4 regions of the Streptomyces sp. NPDC102451 genome follow, and region 3 is predicted to be linked to each of the others. Evidence: riboswitches for the same ligand, from Rfam matches in the RefSeq annotation. Region 3 holds a riboswitch; each other region holds the start of a gene.
The links. Region 3 has a riboswitch for cyclic di-AMP ahead of ACIRD8_RS28925 (transglycosylase SLT domain-containing protein). Riboswitches for the same ligand answer to the same signal wherever they lie in the genome.

Region 1 (5,502 bases), on a different contig from region 3:
CGGCGAAGCGGCGGATCCCCCGCTCCCTGGCCACCGCCGCGATGTGTTCGAGGAGGGCGGAGGCCACACCGCGGCCCTGGTGGGCGTCCTGCACGAGGAAGGCGACCTCGGCCTCGTCCGCGGGTGCCGAGGCGGGCCGGCCCTGCCCGTCGATCCGGTCGAATCGGACGGTGGCGATGAACTCGCCGCCGATCGTCACCGCCAGTCCCACCCGGTCGACGTAGTCGTGATGGGTGAAGCGGTGGACGTCACGGGCGGAGAGACGCGGATACGGGGCGAAGAAGCGGTAGTACTTCGACTCGTCGGACACCTGCTCGTAGAAGCTGACCAGCCGCTCGGCGTCGTCCGTGGTGATGGGCCTGATCCGCGCGGTGCCACCGTCACGGAGCACCACGTCCGCCTCCCAGTGGTCGGGGTACGCGTGATGCGGACTCTGCTCCGGAGTGGGCTCCATGGGCAAAGCCTACGGCTCGGGCTTTTCGTTCGGCCCGAACCCGGGCCGAACCGGGCGGGAGGCCGTGGGGGCACCGGTCGCGGCGGGGTCGCGGCAGGGGCACGCTGAGGGGGCCGGCGGGCGGTGGACGGCCGGCGGCGACGCCGGGCACAGCGATGCCGCACTGCATGAGAGACTGGTCTAGACAACCCATTGATACGTGAAGGGCAGAACCATGGCTGAGCGCCGCGTCAACGTCGGTTGGGCCGAGGGCCTGCACGCCCGCCCCGCTTCCATCTTCGTCCGTGCCGCCACGGCCTCCGGCGTCCCCGTGACGATCGCCAAGGCGGACGGCAACCCGGTGAACGCCGCCTCCATGCTCGCGGTGCTCGGCCTGGGTGCCCAGGGCGGCGAGGAGATCGTGCTCGCGTCCGAGGCGGACAACGCCGAGGCCGCCCTGGACCGTCTGGCGAAGCTGGTCACCGAGGGGCTCGAGGAGCTCCCGGAGACCGTCTGATTCCGGCCACTTCGAACCGGATTTCTTTCTGCGGAAAAGCCGCGGCATCCCCACCGGGAGCCGCGGCTTTTTCCGTTTCCCGTACGGGGCGGCCGGAGCCCCGGAAAATCCGATTCAGGGCAGCAGAAATAAAGCCCTGCGATAACGGCCCTCTTTGTATACGGCGCAATTGTTAATGACGGACACCCGCGGTGTTTACGGGGTGTTGCGAAGTCCTCACCCGGGCCGCGCCCGGCGTGTGGACGGGAGGGCGTCGCAGCCGGTGCGCCGCGGTGGCCCGCTCGGCGTGCTGGGTGGCGAGCGCCCTGGCCCGCTCCGGGTCGCGGCGCGCCACGGCGTCGACGAGAGCGCCGTGCTCGGCCCAGGAGTCCGCGGGACGGGCGGGCTGCTCGACGGCGTACATCCAGGCGATCTTGTGCCGGAGCTGGGTCAGCAGCGCGATCAGCGCGGGGCTGCCGGAGGCCTGCGCCAGCGTCTCGTGGAACCAGCCGCCCAGGGAGCGCAGATCCTCCCCCTCGCCCCGGCGCACACGCTCCTGACCCAGCCTGACCAGGCCGCGGAGCACCTTGAGGTGCGCCTCGGTGCGCCGCTGGGCCGCGCGGGCCGCCCCGAGGGGCTCCAGGAGCATGCGGATCTCCAGGAGGTCGGCGGCCTCCTGCTCCGTGGGCTCGGCGACACAGGCGCCGGCGTGCCGGCGCGTGACGACGAACCCCTCGGACTCCAGGGTGCGCAGCGCCTCGCGCACGGGGACGCGGGAGACGCCGTAGCGACGCGCGAGCACCTCCTCGGTGAGGCGGCTGCCGCGTTCGAAGACACCGGAGACGATGTCGTCACGGATTGCCGTGCATACCGAATGCGCGGGAATGCGCATGTCCGAACCTCCGCCTTAATCCCCGCGAAACGCGGCCGATCGACGCCTGTTCTGTGACTCTATTGCAACCGGCCGGAATTTCCGATGGCGGGGTGGAATCCATGGATATCTTTTGGCCAGGGAGCACTTCCGCGGGGGCTTCGTCGCGCGTCCGCCCCCGAACGCGGCGAAGGCCCCGGCGGGTGCCGGGGCCTTCGTCGGAGCGCTGTGGTGCGGCGTGGGGTCAGACCTGGACGCCGTGGGCGCGGAGGTAGGCGACGGGGTCCATGTCCGAGCCGTACTCGGGGGTGGTCCGGGCCTCGAAGTGCAGGTGCGGACCGGTGGAGTTGCCGGTCGAGCCGGAGAGGCCTATCCGCTCGCCCGAGCCGACGCTCTGGCCGACGGAGACGCCGATCGAGGAGAGATGGCCGTACTGGGTGTACGTGCCGTCCTTCATCCGGAGCACGATGTTGTTGCCGTACGCGCCGCCCCAGCCGGCCTCGACGACCGTGCCGGCGCCGACCGCGACGACGGAGGTGCCGGACGCCGCCTGGAAGTCCACGCCGGAGTGGCTGCCGGAGGACCAGAGCGCGCCGCCGGACTTGTAGCCGGTGGTCACGTGGGAGCCGGCGACCGGGAGGTGGAAGGAGTTCAGCCGGGCGCGCTCGGCGGCGCGGGCGGCGCGCGCCTTCTCCTCGCGGGTCTCCTTGGCACGGGCCTCCGCCTTGCGCTTGGCCTCGGCCTTCGCCTTCGCCTTGGCCGCGGCCTTCGCGGCGACGTCGGCCTGGTGCTTCTGTGCCTTCGCCTGGGCCTCGATCTGGGCGGCGAGGGTGGTGTCGAGGGCGACGGTCTGGGTCAGTCCGGTGGCGGTGACGGCCTCGGAATCCGCGGCGAGGGCCGGGGAGGCAGTGGCACCGATGACGCCGGTGGCGGCCAGGGTGGCGACGCCGGCGACCTTGGCGCTCCTGCGCGTCAGGCGGCTCGGGGCACGGTGCTTCCCGGTGGCACGGATGAACGCCATGGAGGGGCTGGTCCTTTCCTTCCTTCTCGCCTACCGGGTTAGCAGGGGGCGCCCCCTGGCCCTTTAGGCCTTGGGGGAGGGTTCGGAGCAGGAAGGTCTCCTACGGATCACTGGGCCCTCGACGAGGTGCAGGGATCCGATTCACCCCAGGGACTTCATGGGTCCCCGGCTCCCCAGGCTCGCGCCTGACGGGGACTCGGCGATGACTGTCCGGCGCCGCGGATGCGGCATTCGTCCGGCGGACAGCCGAGCCGACGCTAGAGCGCGCCCCTCGGCCCCGCCAAACGGAAAGGACCTTTTGTCACCCATCCCACAGGACGAATGCCAACCTTCTTTTCAAAACGGACAAATGACAGAACCCCGGCGGGAGTGCCCCCGCCGGGGTCCGTCATGTCCCGTTCCGTCAGCCGTTGACGACCGACACCTCGCCGATGCCGAGTGCCTCCACGGGCTCCTTGATCTGCGCGGCGTCCCCGACCAGCACGGTGACCAGCCGGTCGACCGGGAACGCGTTGACCACGGCGGCGGTCGCCTCGACCGTGCCGGTCGCGGCCAGGCGCGCGTACAGCTCGGCCTGGTAGTCGTCCGGCAGGTGCTGCTCCACCTGGTCGGCCAGGGTGCCCGCGACGGAGGCCGCCGTCTCGTACTTCAGCGGGGCCACGCCCACGAGGTTCTGCACGGCGGTCTCGCGCTCGGCGTCGGTGAGCCCCTCGGCCGCCAGGGTGCGCAGGACCTTCCAGAGGTCGTCGAGCGCGGGGCCGGTCGACTCCGTGTCCACGGAACCGCTGATGGCGAGCATCGCAGCGCCGGTCGCCCCCGCGGAGGAGCCGGGCGCCGTCGAGCGCAGCACCTGTCCGAAGGCCCGGACGCCGTAGGTGTAGCCCTTCTCCTCGCGCAGCACGCGGTCCAGCCGGGAGGTGAGGGTGCCTCCCAGGCAGTAGGTGCCGAGGACCTGGGCGGGCCACACGCTGTCGTGCCGGTCCGCGCCGATCCGGCCGATCAGCAGCTGCGTCTGCACGGCGCCGGGACGGTTCACGATGACCACACGACCGGAGTCGTCCGCGGTGATCGGGGGGACGGGCCGGGCCTGGCCCGCGTTGCCCGACCAGTCCCCGACGGTGTCGGAGAGCAGCGCGTCCAGGTCCACCCCGGTGAGGTCCCCGACGACGACCGCGGTCGCCGTGGACGGGCGGACATGGGCGTCGTAGAAGGCGCGTACGGCGGCGGCGTCGATCCGCCCGACGGTCTCCTCGGTGCCCCTGCGCGGGCGCGACATCCGTGCGGTGGCGGGGAAGAGCTCCTTGGAGAGCTGCTTGGCGGCCCGCATGGCGGGGTTGGCCTGCTCGTGGGGGATCTCGTCGAGGCGGTTGCCCACCAGACGCTCGATCTCGCTCTCCGAGAAGGCCGGGGCCCGCAGCGCCTCGGCGACCAGGCCGAGGGCCTTGGCCAGCCGGGAGGCCGGGACCTCCAGGGAGACGCGGACACCGGGGTGGTCCGCGTGGGCGCCCAGCGTGGCACCGCACCGCTCCAGCTCGGCGGCGAACTCCTCCGCGGAGCGCTTGTCCGTGCCCTCGGACAGCGCGCGGGCCATGATCGTGGCCACACCGTCCAGGCCCTCGGGCTCGGCGTCCAGCGGGGCGTCGAGGAAGATCTCCACGGCGACGACCTGCTGGCCGGGCCGGTGGCAGCGCAGCACGGTCAGCCCGTTGGGCAGGGCGCCGCGCTCGGGCGCGGGGAAGGCCCAGGGCCTGGCCTCGCCGGCGGTCGGCTGCGGGTGGTACTCCATCGCTACTCCAGTCACGGCGGCGTCGGTCACTTGTCGGCCCCCTCGGGCGCGTCGGTGCCCTCGGTCTCGTCGGCCGGTTCGACCGGCTCGTAGACCAGGACCGCACGGTTGTCGGGGCGCAGGTGCGCCCGGGCGGCGGCCTTGACCTCGTCGGCCGTCACGTCGAGCACCCGGCCCACCGCGGTCAGGGCGAGCTGCGGGTCGCCGAACAGGACGGCGTACCGGCAGAGTTCGTCCGCGCGGCCCGCGACCGTGCCGAGTCGGTCCAGCCACTCGCGCTCCAACTGCGCCTGGGCGCGCTCCATCTCCTCCGGAGTGGGGCCCTCCTCGGCGAAGCGGGCCAGCTCCTCGTCGACGGCCGCTTCGATCTGCGGCACCTCGACACCACCGGACGTCTTGACGTCCAGCCAGCCCAGCGACGGCGCGCCGGACAGCCTGAGCAGCCCGAATCCGGCGTCCACGGCCGTACGGTCGCGGCGCACCAGCCGGTTGTGCAGACGCGACGACTCGCCGCCGCCGAGCACGGTCAGCGCCAGGTCCGCGGCGTCGCACTCGCGCGTGCCGTCGTGCGGCAGCCGGTAGGCGGCCATCAGCGCACGCGCGGGAACCTCCTCCTGGACCACTTCGCGCAGCTGTTCGCCGATGATGCCGGGCAGCGTGCCGTCACGCGGGGGCTGCTTGCCGTCGTGGGACGGGATCGAGCCGAAGTACTTCTCGATCCAGGCGAGCGTCTGCTCCGGGTCGATGTCCCCGACCACGGAGAGCACCGCGTTGTTCGGCGCGTAGTACGTACGGAAGAACGCCTGCGCGTCCTCCAGCGTCGCCGCGTCCAGGTCGGCCATCGAGCCGATCGGCGTGTGGTGGTACGGGTGGCCCTCCGGGTACGCGAGGGCGG
Region 2 (5,502 bases), on a different contig from region 3:
TCGGCGGGGCTGCCCTGCCGGACCGGCGAGTCGGTCGTCTCGGTGGACGGCGACGGGACGGTGCGCCGCTGTCATTTCGTCCGTGCCGAGCTGGGCAACCTCTACGACGGCAGCTACCGGAGCGCGCTCGGCCCCCGCGGCTGCCCGCTCGCGGTGTGCGACTGCCACATCGGCTATGTGCACCTGGAGACACTGCCGTTGTACGACGTCTTCGCGGGCGGCGTGCTGGAGCGGATACCCGCCCGTCCGGTGCGGGTATCCGCATCGGACGGGCTCGCCTCCCCGGGCCCGGCCCGGCGTCAGCTCCCCCTGGCCGGCCCCTGACGAAAGGTCAGCGGTGGGGTGGTCAGAGCGGCAGCAGGTCGGGGCGCTTGGCCTCGACGTGGTCCCCGGAGGACTCCCCGCGCAGCCGGCGGCCGATCCACGGGACGAGGTATTCGCGCGCCCACTGGATGTCGTCGCGCCGGACCTCGAGCGCTCCGCGCTGTACCTGCGGGGGCCACACCTGGTCGGGGTCGGCCGGCACCTCGAGGCCGAGGACCTGGGCGGCGCGCAGGGCGACCCGGGTGTGCCCCTCCGCCGAGAGGTGCAGCCGGTCGTTGTCCCAGGCCCGCCGGTCCTGCACGGACCGCAGGGACCACAGGTCCAGCACCGGGCAGTCGTAGCGATCGGCGATGGACCGGACATGCGCGGTGTACATGGCGATCTTGCCCCGCAGATGCTTGAGCACGGGGATGCCACGCGTGTCGAAGCCGGTGGTGACCATGACGGTGCCGACCGCCTGGGTCAGGTCGGCGACCGCACGCTCGAAGCGTTCGGCCACGTCGTCCGGGTCGGAACCGGGACGGAGGATGTCGTTGCCGCCCGCGCAGAAGCTCACCAGATCAGGTGCCAGCTCCTTGGCGCGGGGGACCTGTTCCTCGACTATCTGGTCGAGGAGGCGTCCGCGTACGGCGAGATTGGCGTACCGGAAGTTCCCGTGCATGTCGTCCGCGGGGGCGACCACCGCATCAGGGACCGGGAGCTGGTCCGCCAGGAGGACCGCGAACCGGTCGGCCCAGCCGACGAGCGTGCCTCCGGGGCCGGGGTCTCCGACGCCCTCGGTGAAGCTGTCGCCAATCGCTGCGTACGACCCGATGATGCCTCGTGTTTTGTTTCTCGAATCGTCTGCCACAAGGGCTTATCTTGCACCTTCGATTGTGACCTACGCGACCGTAATAAGGGGTTGACGGGTGGTGAGAAAGACCACCCGGTCAGTTTTTGGTAAAGCCGGAATAAGGAGAGGGGCGGTGCGCCGCTGCGCACCGCCCCTCTCCTTCAGTCCGAGATGGGACCCTCGGGTGGTGTGTCTCAGATGGAGACGCCGTGCGAACGCAGGTAGGCGATCGGGTCGACGTCCGAGCCGTAGCTCGGGCCGGTCCGGACCTCGAAGTGGAGGTGCGGGCCGGTGGAGTTGCCGGTGGTGCCGGAGAGGCCGATCTGCTGGCCGCCGGTGACGGTCTGGCCGGCCGAGACCTCGAGCGAGGACAGGTGCGCGTACTGGGAGTACATGCCGTCGCTGTGCTGGATGACGACCTCGTTGCCGTACGAGCCGCTCCAGCCGGCGGAGACCACGGTGCCCTCGCCGATGGACCGGACGCTGGTGCCTGAGGCCGCCTGGAAGTCGGAGCCGGTGTGGTAGCCGCTGGACCAGCTGGCGCCCGAGGCGCGGTACTGGGTGGTGACGTTGGGGTTCTCGACCGGGGTGGTCCAGCCCGAGGTGTTGCTCTCGGAGGCGCCGGAGTCGGCGGTCTCCTCGGCCGGAGCAGCCGCCTCCTTGACGGGAGCAGCCGTCTTCTCGGCCGGAGCGGCCTTCTTCGCGGCCGACGGGGCCGACTTGGAGGGCGTGGCGTCGGCGGAGCCGGATGCCTTGGCGCCGATGGTCAGCTTCAGGCCCGGCCGGATCAGGCTCGGGTTCTCGCCGACGACGTCACGGTTGTCCTGGTACAGCTTCTGCCAGCCGCCCTTGACCTTCTGGTCGGCCGCTATCTTCACCAGGTAGTCGCCGGAGACCACGGAGTAGGTCTTCGGGGCACTCTTCGCCGCGGAGGCGGGGGCGCCGTGCGCGGCGGCGGACGTGGAGGCCGGTGCGGCCTGCTCGGCCGCGTTGGCGCCGGTGGCGCCGATCAGCGGGAGGGCGAGTACGGCGCCGCCGGTCCCCGCGGCAAGGACGCCTCGGGAGATCGGGCCGGTCTTCGTACGACGGTGCTTGCCTTTTGCGGGCATGGGGCTTTTCCTCTCCGGCGCCTGCGAGGTGAGCTGTCGGGTTCGGACTGGAGATGCCCGGCCGCACTGTGCGCGACTTGACCCCTAGCCGTACCGGATCCCTCCGGCCGGCGGCCTACCTGGTTCCCCCGCTCCTGCCACACGTGAGTCGTTGCGGATTCCGGGCGGCGGCAGGATTAGGCGTTCCGTCCGGATTGACCGTGACCGTAAGCGAGCCGGGACGCCGCGAACAAGCCACGGATTGTGAAGCGGAATCCACGCTTCAATTCCGGTGCGGAATTACCGTCACACTCCGTGGATTACCGATCTTGGCTTTCCGCGCGGCGTCAGGAATACCCCTCGGCATCCTCGCCACACACCGTCACGGATATGATCCCGCTCACCTCACTCACACCATCTCCCGTACAAGCGGGGCGTGTTCTGCTAAATGCACCAATACGGACATGGCGCGACCTTCGCCCCATGAGGGAGACCGGGGCCACGGCGACCGGGACGGCTGCGCGATGCAGCTATGTCGTATCGTCGCGGGCGTGCCCCGTCGGCGAGCGGCGCCGACGCCCGACACCCCCAGGAGCCCTTGTGACGCAGCTGCCAGAGGTCCCGCCGGCCGGCCCCGAGCCGACGGACGTCGACCTGTCCGGTGTCCGCAACTTCCGTGACGTCGGCGGGCTTCCGACCGCCGACGGCCGCACCGTGCGGTACGGGCGCCTCTACCGCAGCGGTCACCTCGCCCACGCCACCGAGTCCGACGCAGCCTTCCTCTCCGGACTCGGCCTGCACACGATCTTCGACTTCCGCAATGCGGCCGACCACAAGCTCGACGGTCTCGACGTGGAGCTGCCCGGCGTCCGGAATGTCAGCATTCCTCTCTCCGACCCGGCGGACGGCGCGGAGTTCTGGCGGCTGGTGCGCGACGGGAACATCCAGCAGTTGCGCTCGATCCTGGCCGACGGCAAGGGAACGGCGAGGATGGTCGCCTCGTACCGTTCGATCATCAAGGACCGCACCGCCGAACACAGCCGCGTACTGCACGCGCTGGCCGAGGACAGCGTGCCGGCGCTGATGCACTGTGCGGCGGGCAAGGACCGGGCCGGCCTTTCGGTCGCGGTCTCGCTGCTCGCGGTCGGTGTCGAGAAGGAGGCCATCGAGGCCGACTACCTCAAGTCGAACGACGCGCACCGCCGCTACAAGGTGCGGCGCAGCGACACCTCGCCGGTGGGAATGTCCGACGAGGTGATGGAACTGCTCAATCCGCTCTTCGGTGCCCGCGCCGAGTACCTCACCGCGGCGCTCGACACCATCGACGAGATCTGGGGCAGCGCGGACCGCTATTTCCTGGAAGGGCTGAAGATCAGCCACGAGACCCGCGCGAAGCTGCGTGAGCGCCTCGTCGAAGGCGCGTGACGCCGTCGGTCAGCCTTTGCCGGCCACGGTGAAGAGGAGGTAGAGGAAGCCCGCGACGACGTGTCCGGCCACCAGGTAGGCGAAGAGCCGGATCACGACGCCGCGGGGCATCCGCCGCTCCTGTGTGTCCGCACTCTTCGGCCTGCGCGGGGTGAGCGGGTCGTAGTGCTCCGAATCGGACATGACAGTCCTCTCTTCCGGCCGCTCGGACCGGGGGGCAGGGGCGAAGGGTGTGCGTGGGGGGGGCGTGCGGGATCAGAGCCGGTGCATGCCGCTGCCCAGGCACAGCTCGGCGGCCGGGCTCTGCAGCAGCGTGTGGACGAAGAGCAGGCGCGCCCCGCCGGTGCCGAGCGCGGCGATCCGGTGCGGGGTGAGCGAGTCGAAGTGCGCACTGTCCCCCGGGTCGAGGTCGTGCACGCTCTCGCCGAGCACGACCCGGAGCCTGCCGTCGAGGACGTACAGCCACTCCTCCCCGGGGTGGACGCGCACGAGGTCGCCCTCGGCGCCGTACGGGACACGGACGTGCAGCGCCTGCATGGCGCGGCCGGGTGCGCCCGCCTGCCGGTAGACCCAGCCGCCCGCCTCGGTGCCGCGCGGCGTGCCCTCGGGCAGGCTGCCGCGGACGATCGCGTCACGTTCGGGCGGCATCTCGCCCAGGAGCTCGGAGACGGTCGTACCGTAGACCCGGGCGAGGCCGAGCAGCATCGGCAGCGAAGGCTGCCTCCGGCCCGTCTCGAGCCGGGAGAGGTGGGCCGGGGAGAGTCCTGCCCGTCCGGCCGCGCCCTCCAGGGTGAGGCCGCGGTTGCGGCGCAGTTCGCGTAGGCGTGGCGCGATCCCCGGGAGCTCGTCGGCCACCCCTCCGTCAGGAGGATTCATGCCTCCATTGGGCCAGAATCTTTCCTCTGAGGCAAATATTTTGCCTCAGAGGCAACAGTCAGCGGTTGGCCACGGCCTGCTTCACCAGCGTCCTGCCGAAGTCCCACATCAGCCCGCCCCCGCTGTGCGCGTCATCCATGACGGCGGTGAAGGCGGTGACGAAGCGGTCGACCTCCGGCTCCCCGATGACCAGCGGCGGAATCAGCTTGATCACCTCCAGGTGATCGCCGGAGACCTGGGTGAGGATCCGGTGCTTCTGCAGCAGCGGCACCACGACCATCTGCGCGAAGAGCCCCTTGCGTGCGGCCTGCAGCATCGTCCAGCGGCTGCGGAGCTTGAGGGAGGACGGCCGGCCGAACTCGATGCCGATCATCAGCCCCCGGCCCCGCACCTCGTGCAGCAGCTCGTAGCGGCCGACGAGCGCGGCGAGCCGCTCACGCAGCAGATCACCGGTGCGACGGGCGTTCGCCACGGTCTCCTCCTGCTCCATCACCGCGAGGACGGCGAGCCCGGCGGCCATGGCCTGGGCGTTGGAACCGAAGCTCGCGGAGTGGACGAGGACCCGGTCCATCGAGGAGTAGACGCGCTTGAAGATCCAGTCCTTGCCGAGCGTCGCGCCGACCGGGACGTACCCGCCGGAGAGCGCCTTGGCGACGCAGAGCAGATCGGGTTCGACGCCCTCCTCGTGCTGGTACGCGTAGAAGTCACCGGTCCTGCCGAGCCCGGTCTGCACCTCGTCGGCGATGAGCACGGCCTTGTGCCGGTGCAGCAGCTCCTGGGCCTCCCGAAGGAAGCCGGGCGGTGCGGCGTGGACGCCCTTGCCCTGGATCGGCTCCACGACAAGCCCGGCCACGTCCCCGCGCTTCAGCTCGCGCCGCAGCGCGTCGAGGTCGCCGAGCGCGATGGCCGTGTCCGGCAGCAGGGGCGCGAACCCGTCGCGGAAGCCCTTCTCACCGT
Region 3 (5,502 bases):
GTGCGCGAGGGCCGTGAGGTCACCCTGCCCACGTCAGGTCTGCGCGTGGGGGACCGCTTCCTGGTCCGCCCCGGCGAGAAGATCGCCACGGACGGGACCGTGATCGAGGGCTCCTCCGCCGTCGACGTCTCGATGCTCACCGGCGAGTCCGTGCCCGTCGAGGTCTCCGCCGGGGACTCCGTCACCGGGGCGACCCTCAACGCCGGCGGCCGCCTGGTCGTCGAGGCCACCAGGGTCGGCGCCGACACCCAGCTGGCCCGGATGGCCGCGCTCGTGGAAGAGGCCCAGAGCGGCAAGGCCGCCGTCCAGCGCCTGGCCGACAGGATCTCCGCGGTGTTCGTCCCGGTCGTCATCGGCCTGGCGCTCGCCACACTCGGCTTCTGGCTCGGTTCGGGCGCCGGACTCACCGCGGCCTTCACCGCCGCCGTCGCCGTACTGATCATCGCCTGCCCCTGCGCGCTGGGGCTGGCCACGCCCACCGCCCTGCTGGTCGGCACCGGACGCGGGGCCCAGCTCGGCATCCTGATCAAGGGTCCTGAGGTCCTGGAGAACACCCGCAGGGCCGACACGATCCTCCTCGACAAGACGGGCACCGTCACCACGGGCCGGATGACCCTGCTGAAGGTCCACGCCTCCGGGACCACGGATGAGGCCGAAGTGCTGAGGCTGGCAGGCGCGTTGGAGCACTCCTCCGAACACCCGATCGCCCGGGCCGTGGCCGAGGGGGCCGCCGCGAAGGTGGGCGCGCTGCCCGCGCCCGAGGACTTCGCCAACGTCCCCGGGCTCGGTGTCCAGGGCATCGTCGAGGGCCACGCGGTGCTCGTCGGCCGCGAGAAGCTGCTGGCCGAGTGGGCCATCGGGCTCCCCGACGAGCTCAGGGAGGCGAAGGACCTGGCCGAGAGGAGCGGGCGCACCGTGATCGCGGTCGCCTGGGACGGCGAGGCACGCGCGGTCCTGGAGGTCGCCGACGCGGTCAAGGAGACCAGCGCCGAAGCGGTCCGGCGGCTGCGTGCCCTCGGACTGACGCCCGTCCTGCTGACCGGCGACAACAAGGCGGTCGCCGAGTCCGTCGCGGCCGAGGTCGGCATCGACCAGGTCATCGCCGAGGTCATGCCGCAGGACAAGGCCGAGGTCGTCAGGAAGCTCCAGGCGGAGGGGCGCACCGTCGCCATGGTCGGCGACGGGGTCAACGACGCCGCGGCGCTCGCCCAGGCCGACCTGGGACTGTCCATGGGGACGGGCACGGACGCCGCGATCGAGGCCGGTGACCTGACGCTCGTACGGGGGGACCTGAGGGTGGCCGCCGACGCGATCCGCCTCTCCCGCAGGACGCTGGGCACGATCCGCTCGAACCTCTTCTGGGCCTTCGCCTACAACGTGGCGGCCCTCCCGCTCGCCGCGGCAGGCCTGCTCAACCCCATGATCGCGGGAGCGGCGATGGCCTTCTCGTCGGTCTTCGTCGTCGGCAACAGCCTCCGTCTGCGCGGTTTCCGGGCCGTCGAGTGAGCCTGCGCGCCTGCCGGGGAGCCCGGGTTCCCCGGCAGGGCGAGGGCTCCGGTGAGCGGGTAGGTTCGGTGGCGTGGCCACTCTGCTGATCGTGCATCACACGCCCTCGCCCAACTGCCAGGCGCTGTTCGAAGCGGTGCTCTCCGGCGCGACGACGGAGGACATCGAAGGCGTACGGGTCGTGCGGCGGGCAGCCCTCTCCGCCACGGCGTCCGACGTACTGGCGGCCGACGGCTATCTGCTCGGCACACCGGCGAACCTCGGATACATGTCCGGCGCCCTGAAGCACTTCTTCGACCAGGTCTACTACCCGTGCCTGGACGGGACGAAGGGCCGGCCCTTCGGCTACTACGTGCACGGCGGCAACGACGTCACCGGCGCCGTACGGGGCATCGAGACGATCACGACGGGCCTCGGATGGCGCCGTGCGGCCGACGCCGTGACCGTCACCGGTGAGCCGGGCAAGGCGGATACCGAGGCGTGCTGGGAGCTGGGGGCGACCCTCGCCGCCGGACTGATGGAGTGACGACCCGCCAGGCAGCCGGAACGAGGCGCGCCCGGCAGCCCCGGCACCGCCCGCACGGCAGCCCCGGCACGGCGCGCCCGGATGCCCGGCGGTGGGTGCCGCGTCAGGCGCGGTCGATGTGCACGCTGGTCGACTTCACGCGGGCCGTGGCCTGCATGCCGACCTCCAGCCCCAGCTCCTCCACGGCTTCCCGGGTCAGGAGCGAGACGAGGCGGTGCGGGCCGGCCTGGATGTCGACCTGGGCCGCTACGTCACCGAGCTTCACCGCGGTGACGATGCCCGGGAAGGCGTTGCGCGCCGAGGTGTAGGAGACCTCCTCGTCGCCGGGCCCGCTCTGGCCCACCTCGATCGAGAACGCCGCCAGATCGCGGCCGTCGATGAGGCGGCGTCCGCCCTCGTCGCGATGGGTCGCGACCCGGCCGGCGTCCGCCCAGCGCCGGGCGGTGTCAGGGCTGACTCCGAGGAGGCGCGCGGCCTGCCCGATGGTGTAGGTCTGCATGCGTCCCATGCTAGAGGCTGCTCTTGCATATGCAAGGTTTACTCGCAGAATTCCTCGCATGTGCGAACCCCTGGAGGGGTGGCGGCGTTCCACTCCGGGATGAGGCCGATCCCCGGCCGGACGCGGAACGCACGGCGGCCGCCCTGGTCGCCGCCGTGCGGGGCGGCGACCGTCCTGATGTCCTCCTGGTCCGCTCAGCGCGGCCTCCAGGTGAGCTTGCCGCCTCCCACCCATCGGATGACGGCCGGGTCGTCGAGGTCGTGGACCCGAATGCCGGCCGCCGCGGCGGCGATCAGGACGTCCGTCATGTCGGTCGCGCCTCCGATCACCGCTCCGTCGATCTCCACGATGCGGAAGGGCGGGTCCCCGGGCTGAACGGGCAGGACGGTGATCCGGGGGGCCGAGGCGTGAGGGCTTTCAGTCATGGGCGGATCGGTTCCACGCGGATGCCCTCGGTATGCCAGGCGGCATGATCTGTGAGTCGTATGCCCGGTTTGCGGTGCTTTTATTAAATTAATCCCGTAATCCATAAAAGGCCATTTCATGTGACCTGGGGCCTTCGCTCGGGAGCAAATCGCCCGAATCGGACTCCGTGACCAGCGTCACCTTATGCGCCCCAGACGCGGGGGTGCGGCAGTCGGTTCCCTTCTGTGCCAAGAGGAGTGGCGGGCGCGATGTGGGGTGGATTACATGAATTCCAAAGAATTGATCTTGCGAATGAATTGTGATCAACGAACCAGGCTTGTTCCTTTCCCTATTTCTCGCCTACGGTCACCATCACTCCGGGCGGAACGCCGAATCCTGCCGCCGTCCGGTGACCTCACCGACCAGTTCTCGTACGGCAGGAGCGGGGGACCCAAGTAAGCGCCGATCCGGTTTCCGGAGCGGCTCGGGGTGAAGTCGCATTCGCATGCGGCCGGGCATCTCCAGCCCGAACCCGACAGCTCACTTCGCAGGCGACGGAGAGGAATTCAGCATGCCCGAGAATGGTAAGCACCGTCGTTTCAGGACCAGTTCGCTGACCCGCGGCATCATCGCCGTGAGCACGGGCGGAGCCGCCCTGGCCCTCCCCGTGATCGGCGCCACCAGTGCCTTCGCCGCCCCGGCCCAGCCGGTCGCCGTCGAAAAGGCCGCAACGTCGACTGCCGTGCCCGGCAAGGGAATTGCCGCGCAGAAGTCGAAGTCCGCCACGTATTCCGTGGTCGTGGGTGACACCCTCGCGAAGATCGCGCGGGAGCATTCCGTGAGCGGTGGCTGGAAGGCGCTGTACGAGGGCAACGAGAAGGTCGTCGGTGGAAACCCCGACCTGATTCACCCCGGTCTCAAGCTGACCCTTGGCGGCAAGGCCGAGAACAAGTCCGCGGACAAGGCCGAATCCAAGGCCTCCTCCGACCGTGCCGAGCAGAGCGCCGACCGCGCCGACCGCTCGGAGCGCACGAGCACCACCGTCGCCGCTGAGGGTGCGCCCGCCGCCGAAGCCGCTCCCGCGGCCGAGCCGGTCTCGTACACGAACGACCTCGACGGCTGGATCAAGGAGTCGCTCGCCGTCATGGCCGAGCACGGCATCCCCGGCAGCTACGAGGGCATCCACCGCAACATCATCCGCGAGTCCGCGGGTGACCCGCAGGCCATCAACAACTGGGACATCAACGCGATCAACGGCGTCCCGTCGAAGGGCCTCCTGCAGGTCATCGACCCGACCTTCCAGGCCTACCACGTGCCCGGTACGTCGATGGACAGCTACGACCCGGTCGCCAACATCACGGCCGCGTGCAACTACGCCGCGGACAAGTACGGCTCCATCGACAATGTCTTCGGCGCCTACTGAGTCCTGCCGAGGCGGGACCACTGACACACGGGTGTGTGTGACAGAGGGACAGAAGTGACGGGTGGTGCGGGTTCGGCGGAACCCGCACCACCCGTCGTCCGTTTTCCGGAGCCACCCGTGTCCTGGGTCCCCATGTCCGGAGCCACCCGTGTCCGGAGGCCCCGGACCGCGCTGTCACGGCCGCCGACAGGCGGGGCGGAGACCGGTTGACTGGTCTCGTACAGGTTCGTCGTCCATACTGCCCGCCGTGGAGCAGCGCATAGATTCGAACACCAAGCCCGAGTTCGCCGCGGGGACAGACCCGGCGTACATCCCCGGCCTGACGGCCCCTGCCCCCGCGCGGACGGAGGCGGAGGAGGCGGCGCCCCAGGGGTCCCTGGAGCCACAGGAGCCCGAGGTGGCCGATGCGGTCCCGGAGGCCGACGTCACGGACGCGCCCGCCGAGGAGGCGGCCGAGGGGCCCGTGGACGGTTCCACGGCGGCCGGGGGCGACGACACGGCCCCGGACGACGGAGCGGCCCCCGGAGCCGTGGGCGGGAGCGCCGACGCCGAGGACGGCCCCGTCTTCGAGGTCAGCGACCGGCGCGGGTCCATCAGGGTGGACGCCGAGGGCGTCCGCTTCACGCTCGACGACCAGGAGGCCGAGTTCGACTGGTCCGAGATCGGCGCGGTCGAGGTCAGGACCGGCCGCTTCGGCCGCCGGTTCACCGTGACCGTCCACCTGTCGAGCCGCCGGTGGTTCAACGCCGAGGTCGAGGCAGGGGCCCGCAGCGACCTCAAGACGTGGACCGCGGAGCTCGACGAGGCGCTGGACGCCCACTTCGAAGAGGCCTGACCTCACGGTCGCCGCCGCGCACCGGGCCGTCCGCCGGCCCGGTGCGCGGCATGCCGTGACGGCGTCAGGCCCCGGCGGCCGTACCGAGCACCACCGACCGCGTCAGATGGCGCGGCTGGTCGGGATCGAGGCCACGGGCCGCCGCGCGGGCGATCGCCAGCCGCTGGACCCGCACCAGGTCGGCCAGCGGGTCCAGTCCGCTCTCCACCCAGCGCGCCCCGGTCGCCTGCACCTGCTCCCGCAGCCCTTCCGGAGCGGTGCCGAACATCCAGGTCGCCGTTCCGGCCGTGGCGATGCTGATGGGGCCG
Region 4 (5,502 bases), on a different contig from region 3:
CACGGACCGGCCACCCCGCCCCCCGCGGCATGGCCAGGTGTCAGTGGCCCTCGTTAGGGTCGTCGGGTGTACCAGGGGTCCGTGCAGCACCAGCAGCCGGCCGTCCCGGTTCTCGAGGAGCAGCAGCTCGACGAGTTCCTGGGAGCGGTCCCGGAGCGAGGCCAGTGGCGTTACCGGCCCCGCCGCGTCGGCATGGTCTGGCGCAGCAAGGCGTTCCGTGCCGGTGCGGTGATCACGGTGCTCGCGCTCTGCGGTCTGGTGATCCTGGCCCTGGTGCGTCAGCAGACGGGCACCGAGGGCTTCCTGGTGGGGCTGGGGCTGGCGGTGCTGCCCGTACCACTGCTGATGGCGGCGTTCCGCTGGCTCGACCGGGTCGAGCCGGGCCCCTGGCGGAATCTGCTGTTCGCCTTCGCCTGGGGAGCGTGCGCCGCCGCGCTCGTGGCGATCCTCGCCAACTCCTTCGCGACGCGGTGGATAGCGACGGCCACCGCGGACCCGGCGAGCGCCGACACCCTCGGGGCCACGGTCGTCGCCCCCGTCGTCGAGGAGAGCGCGAAGGCCGCCGCACTCCTGCTGGTCTTCCTCTTCCGCAGGCGGCAGTTCAGCGGGATCGTCGACGGCATCGTGGTCGCCGGCTTCACCGCGACCGGCTTCGCCTTCACCGAGAACATCCTCTACCTGGGCAACGCCTTCGGCGAGGACCAGCAGCTCGGGACCACTGGCTTCGCCTCCGTGACGGTGGGGACGTTCTTCGTCCGCGTGGTCATGTCGCCGTTCGCCCACCCGTTGTTCACCGTGCTCTCCGGCATCGGCTTCGGCATCGCGGCGCTCGGCGGTTCGCGCCACCGCGTGCGCCGGGTCCTGCTGCCCCTGCTCGGACTCACCCTCGCCATGGGCATGCACGCCCTGTGGAACGGCTCGTCGGCCCTCGGACCGTACGGCTTCTACGCGGTGTACGGCGCGTTCATGGTGCCGTGCTTCGGGCTCGTGACCTGGCTGGCGATCTGGGCGCGCCAGCGGGAGCTGCGCACGCTCTCCACCGAACTGCCGGTGTACGCGGCGGCCGGCTGGCTGACCCCTGCCGAGCCGCTCGCGCTGGCCTCGATGCGGGCGCGGGGCATGGCCCGCGACATGGCCAGGCACTGGAACAGCCACCCGGACCCCGCCCGGGGCAGGGCCGCGGCCCGCGCCGTCGCGGAGTACGAGTCGTTCGCGACCTCCCTGGCCATGCTGCGCCGGAGGGCCCGCCACGACGGCGCCGGCCCGGACTTCGCCCTGCGCGAGCAGGAGTTGCTGCACCACCTGTGGCACCGCCGGGAGGTCGCGGCGCCCGCCCTGACGTACGCGGCCCACGCGACGGGCCGCATACGCACCCGCCTGCCGGTGCCGCCCCCGATCCCCCGTCAGCTCCCTTACGGCGGCCTGCCCCCGCAGCACCTCCCCGCACCGCACCGGCACTACGGCGGCCACAACCCGTACCGGGATGACGGCGGGCCCCTCTAGGACGTCAGGCGGACGCCTCGGTCAGTTCCGCCAGTTCCTGCTCGGTCAGCCGCAGTCCGGCCACCGCCATCAGCGCGGGCAGCTGCTCGACCGTACGCGCGGAGGCGATCGGTGCCGTCACGGTCGGCCGCGAGGCCAGCCAGGCGAGGGCGACCGTGGCGATCTCCGCGTCGTGCTCCTGGGCGATCCTGTCGAGCGCCGTGAGCACCCTGCGCCCGCGCTCGGTCTCCAGGTGCTTGCCCGCGCCCTCGGCCCGTGCGCTCTCGACCGACGCCCCCGGCCGGTACTTGCCGGTGAGGAAGCCCGAGGCGAGTGCGAAGTACGGGACGGCCGCGAGACCGGCACCGGCCGCCGTGTCCTGGAGCGCGCCCTCGTAGGTGTCGCGCGAGACGAGGTTGTAGTGCGGCTGCAGTGCGACGTAACGGGCCAGGCCCTCGCGCTCGGAGAAGTCCAGGGAGGCCCGGAGCCGCTCGGGGCTGATGTTGGAGGCGGCGATCTCCCGCACCGTACCGGCCTTGACCAGCTGGTCGAGCGCGGTGACGATCTCCTCGACCGGGACGCTCTCGTCGTCGAAGTGTGTGTAGTAGAGGTCGATGTGGTCGGTGCCGAGCCGGCGCAGCGACGCCTCCGCCGCCCCCTTGATGGTGGCCGGCGAGAGCCCCTTGTACGCGGGATGGGATCCGACCTTGGTGGCGATGACGACATCGTCGCGGCGGGAACGGGCCGCCAGCCACTTGCCGATGATGGTCTCCGACTCGCCGCCCTCGTTGCCCGGGACCCAGGCGGAGTAGGCGTCGGCGGTGTCGACGAAGTTGCCGCCGGCCGCCACGTACGCGTCGAGGACGGCGAAGGAGCGGTCCTCGTCGGCCGTCCAGCCGAAGACGTTGCCGCCGAGGGCGAGGGGGAAGACCTGGAGGCTCGATGAACCGAGCGGGCGCAGAGATGTCATACCCGGGGACAACCAGCCGGCTGAACCGACTATTCCGGTACGCGGGCCACGCCGGGCCCTGGCGCCGAGGTCCTGGCGCCGAGTTCCAGGGGCCGAGTTCCAGGGGCCGCCCGGTTGCGGACAGACCGGCGGCCCTGACGTCGGGGGGTCGTGCGTCAGGGCCGCCGGGGTTCCGGTGCGCCGGGGTCCGAGGGGGGCAGCCCTCAGATGGTGAGGCCCTTGCCGCGCAGCCAGCTCATCGGGTCGACGCCCGAGCCGTCCGCGGTGTGGACCTCCAGGTGGAGATGCGGGCCCGTCACGTTGCCGGTGGCGCCGACACGGCCGATGGTGTCGCCCGTGGTGACCTTCTGTCCGGCGGTGACGTCCATCGAGGACTGGTGGCAGTACCAGATCTCCGTGCCGTCATCGAGCTCCAGGACCGTGCGGTAGCCGTACGAGCCGGACCAGCCGGCCGACTTCACGGTGCCGCTGTGCACGGCCTTGACCGGGGTGCCGGTCGGGGCCGCGAAGTCCAGCCCGGTGTGGTAGCCGGACGACCACATCGAACCGGCCTGACCGAAGGTCGAGGTGATGGTGTACGAGGAGGTCGGGACGGCGTAGCTGGCGGCGAGCTTGGCGAGGCGCTCGGCCTCGGCCTTCTTCTTCGCCGCCTCTTCGGCCGCCTTCTTCTTCGCGGCGGCCTTCGCCTCGGCGTCGCTCTGCTGCTTCGCCGCCTCGGCCGCGGCGGCCTCGGCCGCCGCCTGCTCCTCCGCGGCCTTGGCCTCGGCGTCGGCTCCGGCCTGCTGCTGCTCGGCCTGCTGGAGGATGCGGGCGCGGAGCGCCTCGCCGGCGTCCGTGGTGCCCTGCTCGGCCTCGGCGGCGGTGATGCCGGCGCTGGTCAGCGGGGAGGACGCGGCGACCGTCTCGTGGTCCGAGTCGGAATCGCCGGACATGAACGCGCCCACGCCGGGAAGGGACTTGGCGTCGGGGAGATTGTCCGCGATGGAATCGGGAAGAGAAATGGAGACCGGCGGCTTGCTCTGGGCGGTGGCCATGCCACCCGCTCCGACGGCCGCGATGACGCCGACGCCGAGGACGGTGGAGCTACGGGCGAGACCCCGCTGCTTCGCAACGCGGTGCCGGCCGCGTACGGGACGGATGGACTCCTCGGTGGGGTTCCATTCCTCCCAGGTCCTGTCCTCATCACCGAGACTGTCGGTCCTGAAGGATGACGGGGCCTCGGGGGCAGGCTGATTGGACGCCACGTGGGCGCACTCCTTTCCTTCCTTCTCGCCTACCGGGTTAGCTGACGGGTTCGGAGCAGGAAGGTCTCCTACGGGCGCCTCTGCCTCTCACGAGACACAGGTGTCCGATTCACCCCATGTAGGTGGTTCCCCGGTTCCCTTGCGGAATTCGGCGCTGCGCACGGTGCCGTCTCTTGCGACGGCGGGTACAACCGCGCTGCGTTATCGAACGTTAATAGACACCCGGGTCCGATTCCAAGCTGTTCCCATAGATCAGTCATGGCCCTGGCCTGGACTTTCAGGGGTCAAACGGGCGCAAACGGGCGAGTTGAGTGCCACTTATCCGGCCAGCAGTTTCTGACGTTGCGTCAAATGTTATGCGGAGCGAGGTCTTTCGACTACCGAAAGTCGCGACCGGTCATCCACGGTCCCGCCCCACGATCTTCACCGTCGTCCGCCGCTCCTGCTGACCCCGCGCCGGACGGCCCACCGCGAGGAGCGCCAGGTCGTCCGTCGACCGGCCTCCGGTGTGCAGCCGTACGTCGTCGGTGAGCGCGGACAGCAGTTCTTCGGGCCCCGGGAAGATCCGGCCGCGCAGCCGGGCCGCCGGGTCGTAGAAGGCGCCCTTCGCGTCCCGCGCCTCGGACAGCCCGTCGGTGAACGCCAGGAACATCGACCCGGCCGGCAGCGCCCACTCGTCCGCCCGGTCCGGCCACACCCCCAGCCCCATCCCGAGCGGCAGGGCGGGCACCGTCGGCGCCAGCACGTCCAGCGCCCCGTCCTGGTGCAGCACGAGCGGCTCGGGGTGCCCGCGGTTGACGATCCGCAGGGTGTCCGAGCCGGACGGGATCTCCGCGAGGACGGCGGTGACGAACCCCTCCATGGAGTCGAGCCCGCCCCGCCGCGATCCCTCACGGGCCAGCGCCCGCTCCAGCCGCTGGACCACCCCCTCCAGCGACAGCTCCTGCTCGGCGGCCTCCCGGAACGCGCCGATCACGACGGCCACCGCCGCCACGGCGTCCAGCCCCTTGCCCCGTACGTCCCCGAGGACCAGGCGCACCCCGAACGGCGTGTCCGCGACGGCGTACAGGTCTCCGCCGACGAACTCGTCCGCCTGGGCCGCCTCGTACCGCGCCGCGACCAGCAGCCCGCCGATCCGGTCCTCGGGCGTCGGGAGCACCGCGCGCATCGCGGTCTCCGCGACGAACCTGGCCGAGGCCAGCTGCTCGTTCCTGCGGCGCACGACCCGGTTGATGACGAGGGAGAGCGCGGCAACGGTGACCAGCGTGAACAGGTCGGTGATCGGCACGATCCGGCCCAGCGCGCCGTCGGAGATCCGGATGGCGAGCACCACGAGGATCGCGGTCACCCCGATGCGGACGGTGCTGGCCAGCGAGAAGAACGGGGCGGCGATCAGCGGAGCGGCGGCGAAGAGCGGCACGGCGGTGACCTCGGTCGGCGTCACGAGGTCGAAGATCACACCGACGCAGATCATCAGGGCGGGCAGCACGCGCACGAACCACCGGGAACGGTCGCTCCCGTCAGCGCTCCCCCGGCGTCCGTCCCGCATCCCCACGTGTGCACTCCTGCCCGCTCCACCCACGGGTGCGGACGGTACCGCGCCCCGCCCAGGCCGGCCGGAGCCGCGCCGAACGGCGAATCCCCATCGGCCGAAGGGAGGAGCGCGCCGCAGGTCCCGCCGTCCGGTGGTCAGTCGGAGAGCCGGTGCCGCGCGTAGATCGTCAGTGCGTCCCGTACGAAGACGGCGGTTCCGTCCCCGCAGCGATCGTAGTTCCTCCCGAGGCGCGGATCCGCGACGTACCGCCG

Region 1: linked by a shared signal. The riboswitch ahead of ACIRD8_RS29980 (M23 family metallopeptidase) and the one ahead of ACIRD8_RS28925 (transglycosylase SLT domain-containing protein) in region 3 are both predicted to bind cyclic di-AMP.
Region 2: linked by a shared signal. The riboswitch ahead of ACIRD8_RS26665 (peptidoglycan DD-metalloendopeptidase family protein) and the one ahead of ACIRD8_RS28925 (transglycosylase SLT domain-containing protein) in region 3 are both predicted to bind cyclic di-AMP.
Region 4: linked by a shared signal. The riboswitch ahead of ACIRD8_RS33320 (M23 family metallopeptidase) and the one ahead of ACIRD8_RS28925 (transglycosylase SLT domain-containing protein) in region 3 are both predicted to bind cyclic di-AMP.

The regions. Positions count from the first base shown of each region.
Region 1 covers NZ_JBIWKD010000017.1:121,508-127,009, reverse strand. The annotation lists gene ACIRD8_RS29995 (GNAT family N-acetyltransferase) at 1-454, opposite strand, end outside; gene ACIRD8_RS29990 (HPr family phosphocarrier protein) at 669-950, shown strand; gene ACIRD8_RS29985 (GntR family transcriptional regulator) at 1,123-1,821, opposite strand; gene ACIRD8_RS29980 (M23 family metallopeptidase) at 2,045-2,821, opposite strand; cyclic di-AMP (ydaO/yuaA leader) riboswitch at 2,834-3,033, opposite strand; gene ACIRD8_RS29975 (M16 family metallopeptidase) at 3,225-4,607, opposite strand; gene ACIRD8_RS29970 (M16 family metallopeptidase) at 4,634-5,502, opposite strand, start outside.
Region 2 covers NZ_JBIWKD010000013.1:213,476-218,977, forward strand. The annotation lists partial or broken gene ACIRD8_RS26655 (radical SAM protein) at 1-324, shown strand, start outside; gene ACIRD8_RS26660 (SGNH/GDSL hydrolase family protein) at 347-1,174, opposite strand; gene ACIRD8_RS26665 (peptidoglycan DD-metalloendopeptidase family protein) at 1,351-2,265, opposite strand; cyclic di-AMP (ydaO/yuaA leader) riboswitch at 2,271-2,442, opposite strand; gene ACIRD8_RS26670 (tyrosine-protein phosphatase) at 2,845-3,669, shown strand; gene ACIRD8_RS26675 (DUF6126 family protein) at 3,679-3,852, opposite strand; gene ACIRD8_RS26680 (helix-turn-helix domain-containing protein) at 3,925-4,545, opposite strand; gene ACIRD8_RS26685 (aspartate aminotransferase family protein) at 4,604-5,502, opposite strand, start outside.
Region 3 covers NZ_JBIWKD010000016.1:67,511-73,012, forward strand. The annotation lists gene ACIRD8_RS28905 (heavy metal translocating P-type ATPase) at 1-1,506, shown strand, start outside; gene ACIRD8_RS28910 (flavodoxin family protein) at 1,580-2,032, shown strand; gene ACIRD8_RS28915 (molybdopterin-binding protein) at 2,136-2,531, opposite strand; gene ACIRD8_RS28920 (hypothetical protein) at 2,726-2,956, opposite strand; cyclic di-AMP (ydaO/yuaA leader) riboswitch at 3,314-3,503, shown strand; gene ACIRD8_RS28925 (transglycosylase SLT domain-containing protein) at 3,508-4,359, shown strand; gene ACIRD8_RS28930 (hypothetical protein) at 4,607-5,194, shown strand; gene ACIRD8_RS28935 (SIS domain-containing protein) at 5,259-5,502, opposite strand, start outside.
Region 4 covers NZ_JBIWKD010000022.1:94,215-99,716, reverse strand. The annotation lists gene ACIRD8_RS33330 (PrsW family intramembrane metalloprotease) at 67-1,503, shown strand; gene ACIRD8_RS33325 (aldo/keto reductase) at 1,508-2,452, opposite strand; gene ACIRD8_RS33320 (M23 family metallopeptidase) at 2,656-3,696, opposite strand; cyclic di-AMP (ydaO/yuaA leader) riboswitch at 3,708-3,860, opposite strand; gene ACIRD8_RS33315 (PP2C family protein-serine/threonine phosphatase) at 4,094-5,245, opposite strand; partial or broken gene ACIRD8_RS33310 (TipAS antibiotic-recognition domain-containing protein) at 5,386-5,502, opposite strand, start outside.